DNA from 2 places in the Lysinibacillus sp. NPDC059133 genome. Region 1 is predicted to be linked to the other one. Evidence: a T-box and tRNA genes for the amino acid it is inferred to sense, from the RefSeq annotation. Region 1 holds a T-box; the other holds one or more tRNA genes.
The links. The T-box of region 1 lies ahead of tyrS (tyrosine--tRNA ligase). A T-box ahead of a tRNA ligase gene usually reads a tRNA of that ligase, here a tRNA-Tyr.

Region 1 (2,472 bases):
AGCGTTCTGGATCAATACCATCTTCTTCTGCTAGTTTTTCTGCAATAATGTCTTTTGCTCGATTTTCAAGCTCATACGTTAGCCATGGGTAGCGATCTTCTGCGCGCATCTCTGGTGAACGGAAGTCAGCAGTGATATCGTAAGCGAGTGCTTCTTTATATTGAGCTTCGTTAATATAACCTGCGTCTTTCATACGATAAAGTACAGTTTTCATACGATCAATACCCGGTTGAAGAGCTTCTTTACTTTTAAGTACACCTGTATTTGTGAAAGGTGTGTAAGCAAAAGGTGATTGAGGAATACCAGCTATATACGCTGCTTGAGGAAGCGATAAATCCTTTGCTTTTACATCGAAAATACCTTCAGCAGCTGTTTCTACTCCTGCAATGTTTCGACCGGAAGCATTACGACCATAAGGAATTATGTTTAAATAGGCCTCTAAAATTTCTTCCTTTTTCATAAAGTGCTCTAAACGCATTGCAAGTAAAAGTTCTTTTGCTTTTCGTTCATAAGATACTTCATTTGTTAATACTTGGTTTTTAATAAGCTGTTGTGTTAATGTAGAGCCACCAGTTTGTGTGGAAGAGTTGGTTACGTCTTGAACTAGCCCACGGATGACGGCCTTCGGAACTATTCCGTTATGTTCACGGAAATACTCGTCCTCTGTCGCTAATACCGCATTCACAACATCAGGTGCGACATCGTTTAATGTTGTTACTCGACGGTCTAAATCCGTACGTAATTTTCCGATATAAATATCGTTGGCAAAATAAATTTCACTTGTTGAATCGTAGTTGAAAATTTCTTTTCTTAATTCTTCCTTAGAGCGTAGTGGCTCTTCTTTTACAAGTGAAGCAAAATAACCAGCGCCAACTGAACCGGCAAATACAGTGCCTACCAATGCAAAGACTAAAAATAGTAAAAATAAGTTCCAGGCAACACTTCCTGAAATACGTAATTTCTTCATCCATTTTTGTTGAATTAAATCATCGATCTTTGCATTGATTTTCTCAATCCAATCTTTCAATGTATCGACCTCCTAAAATCTTGTCTATTATAGCACATATTGATTTAGGTCGAACATAATTATTGACAATGAAAAAGAATCGTTTAGAATAATGCTTATAGTTTTCTAGTGAAGAAGAGCTTGCAGTAGTGTCTATATTCCCTGTATAGAGAGCCGGCGGTTGGTGAAAGCTGGTCATAATGTAGAGACGAATTACGTGCTTGGAGCTTAGACGTGCGCGCCTGCGATAAAGGCGGTTGAATGAAGAGGAAGATGGATGACATCTTCAAGCTGGGTGGTACCGCGTTAGTTTTTAACGTCCCTGCATGCAATTTTTTGCGTGTAGGGACTTTTTTGTTTCTCCCTACACGGAATTATTAAACAATTAGGAGGAATAAAAATGACGAATGAATTATTACAAGACTTAGAATGGCGCGGATTGTTATACCAACAAACTGATGCTGAAGGTATGGTCAAATTATTAGATGAACAATCTGTTTCTTTATACTGTGGTGTTGATCCAACTGCGGATTCTATGCATATTGGACATATTGTGCCTCTTTTAACGCTACGTCGATTCCAAAAAGCGGGCCACCGTCCAATTTTGTTAGTTGGTGGTGCGACTGGTATGATTGGAGATCCATCTGGTCGCTCTGAAGAACGCCAATTACAAACAGTTGAGCAAATTGATAAAAATGTTCAAGGTATCCGTAGCCAATTAGAGCGTATTTTTGACTTTGCAGAAGATGGTAATGGTGCGCAGTTAGTTAATAACCGTGACTGGATTGGCAATATAAATACGATTGAGTTTTTACGTGATTATGGGAAATTAATTAACGTGAACTACATGTTAGCAAAGGATACGATTGCATCACGCCTTGATACAGGGATTTCATTTACTGAGTTTGCGTATACATTAATTCAAGGTATTGATTACAATCATTTATACAACCATTACAACTGTCGCATTCAAGTAGGTGGCTCTGACCAGTGGGGGAATATTACAACTGGTTTAGAAGTTATTCGTAAAACACATGAGGAAGAGACGAAAGCTTTTGGTATAACAATTCCTTTAGTAACGAAAGCAGACGGTACGAAATTTGGTAAAACAGCAGGTGGAGCTGTATGGTTAGATAGCAAGAAAACATCTCCATATGAGTTCTACCAATTCTGGATTAATGCTGCGGATGCTGATGTTGTAAAATACTTAAAAATCTTTACATTCCTTTCTCGTGAAGAGATTGAAGCTTTAGCAGTATCTGTAGAAGGGGAGCCACATTTACGTAAGGCACAAAAAGCACTAGCTGAAGAAATGACTCGCTTAATTCATGGTCAAGAAGCATTAGACCAAGCAATCCGCATTACAGCTGCTTTATTCTCGGGTGACTTAAAAGCACTTTCTGCTGATGAAATGAAGGATGCGTTTAAAGATGTTCCTTCTATTGAAATGGCGAAAGAAGATAAAA
Region 2 (2,472 bases), on a different contig from region 1:
TCATCCTGAAGCAGTTGAAGGTATGTTTTTCCATTAAATCCTCCTTGGTATACAAATGCAGTTGCGCCTAGCATAATAGTCGATAAAAATGGACTCCAAATCCATTTTTGCCACCCTGGAGCTGCTGTAGCCCACACTAGATCACCCTCACGTACACCAAGCCATTGAGAAGCAGCTGTTCTAATATGTGCATATCCCCAACCGTGCGAATGAACAGCTCCTTTTGGTTTACCAGTCGTGCCTGATGTATAAGAAAGAAATGCCATATCATCTCTTTTCGTCGCCGCTGCTTTAAATGTATCCGGTTGTGTACTAGCCAATTCATTTAAAGACGTCCAATCACCTGTAGCAGTACCTATGACTAGTTTATTATTTAAAGCCTCTACTGAAGAAGTAATACGATCTACTTCACTAGTGAACACTTCATAGGCAATTACTGCCTTTGCGGAAGAGTGCTCCATACGATATTCTAAATCACTTGCACGTAACATTTCTGAGCATGAAATAGGAACAATTCCAGCCTTTAGACAGCCAAGAAAGACAAAATAAGCCTCAGGCAGACGTGGAATAATAACTAATACGCGATCTCCTTTTTGAAGCCCCTTCTTCGTTAAGACATTCGCATATTGATTCATTTTTTGAACAAGTTCAACATAGGAAATTGTTCGGCGTTCCTGTTGAGTATTTAGCCATCGTATTGCTTGACGATCACTATCTTGGGAAAATTTCTCTAATTCCTCTGTGATGTTATAGAATTCTGGTGCAATTAAATCGTTTGTTACCATGTGAACATTCCTCCCCAAACAAATTTAATAGAAAATTCATAAAACTATCTCCATTTTAACAATTACAATAATATACAGCAAGAATATTCTATACATAAAATAGAAATATTAGATTTAATAGAGAACTATTAGGGTTCAGGTGGATGTGAAGGTATACTTCGACAAAAAATATAAAAATTTTCACAAAAGTATTGCATAATTTATAATGCTTGCTATAATAATAAATGTACTTAAGAGGTTTTAAAAACCGAATTGAATAGTATTGTTCCGAAGTAGCTCAGTTGGTAGTAGCACCTGACTGTTAATCAGGTTGTCGCAGGTTCGAGTCCTGCCTTCGGAGCCATTTTTTTGCCCATTTATAATGGTGATGTTATACATATAAAAAAAGTATAAAAAAGTATAAAAAAGTATTGCATCGATCAGTAAATAATGTTATCATAATTCTTGTCTTGTTCGAGACATTTGAAAAATGGCCCCTTGGTCAAGTGGTTAAGACACCGCCCTTTCACGGCGGTAACACGGGTTCGAATCCCGTAGGGGTCACCATTTATAAAACTTTGTAGTAATGCGAAGGTTTAAAAAAAAATTAACTGTGAAGAAATAAACACCTGTTTCTATGGAGGATTAGCTCAGCTGGGAGAGCATCTGCCTTACAAGCAGAGGGTCGGCGGTTCGAGCCCGTCATCCTCCACCATAATGTGTTATTTCGGAGGGGTAGCGAAGTGGCTAAACGCGGCGGACTGTAAATCCGCTCCTTAGGGTTCGGCGGTTCGAATCCGTCCCCCTCCACCAGTTTTTTTATATATGATTGGGGTATAGCCAAGCGGTAAGGCAACGGATTTTGATTCCGTCATGCCTAGGTTCGAATCCTAGTACCCCAGCCATTTTTATATTTTTTGAGCCATTAGCTCAGTTGGTAGAGCATCTGACTTTTAATCAGAGGGTCGAAGGTTCGAGTCCTTCATGGCTCACTTTTATTGAATAAAAAGTGTAACATTAACTACAGATACTAATCTCTTGCTGAAAACAGCAGGAGATTTTTTTATGCTCTTCTTAATTGTATAAATATTCATAAAATTGTGAGGTTGAGCCAGGTAGGATACAGGCTTTACAATAGACTTACAAGTACAAGGGGGTATGAAAAAATGAATAAACTAAATATTTCTATTATTGGGGTACCAACAGATTATGGGCAAACTCGTAGAGGGGTAGATATGGGACCGAGTGCCATCCGTTACGCAGGTGTTGTAGAACGCTTAGAGGCAATTGGGCATGTAGTACATGATCAAGGGGATATACGTGTTAGTCAAAAACAAGGGGGTATTATTGTTGATAAACAACTTCTGAATTTAGAGGAAGTTATCGATGTAAGTACATCTTTGGCGAATAGTGTAAATAAGTCAGTGGAACAAAAGTCATTTCCACTTGTACTCGGTGGCGACCATAGTATTGCTATTGGTACACTTGCAGGACTTAGTGAGCAATATAAAAATTTAGGTGTTATTTGGTTCGATGCACATGCTGACCTTAACACACCTGAAACGACACCTTCTGGTAATATACATGGTATGCCGTTAGCAGTTAGCATTGGCCTTGGTCATGAACGCTTAGTGAAAATTCGTAATAATGTACCGAAAATTAAACCTGAAAACGTCATTATTATTGGAGCACGTTCCGTAGATCCAGG

Region 2: it has a tRNA-Tyr gene. The T-box ahead of tyrS (tyrosine--tRNA ligase) is inferred to sense a tRNA for this amino acid. The anticodon was not compared.

What each region holds. Positions count from the first base shown of each region.
Region 1 covers NZ_JBHZDH010000003.1:174,776-177,247, reverse strand. Annotated here, with positions in the region: gene ACFXN8_RS03315 (transglycosylase domain-containing protein) at 1-1,027, opposite strand, end outside; T-box leader at 1,130-1,333, shown strand; gene tyrS (tyrosine--tRNA ligase) at 1,407-2,472, shown strand, end outside.
Region 2 covers NZ_JBHZDH010000066.1:1,055-3,526, forward strand. Annotated here, with positions in the region: gene mbcS (acyl-CoA synthetase MbcS) at 1-785, opposite strand, end outside; tRNA gene ACFXN8_RS23355 (tRNA-Asn) at 1,052-1,128, shown strand; tRNA gene ACFXN8_RS23360 (tRNA-Glu) at 1,257-1,331, shown strand; tRNA gene ACFXN8_RS23365 (tRNA-Val) at 1,404-1,479, shown strand; tRNA gene ACFXN8_RS23370 (tRNA-Tyr) at 1,494-1,577, shown strand; tRNA gene ACFXN8_RS23375 (tRNA-Gln) at 1,595-1,669, shown strand; tRNA gene ACFXN8_RS23380 (tRNA-Lys) at 1,684-1,756, shown strand; gene rocF (arginase) at 1,931-2,472, shown strand, end outside.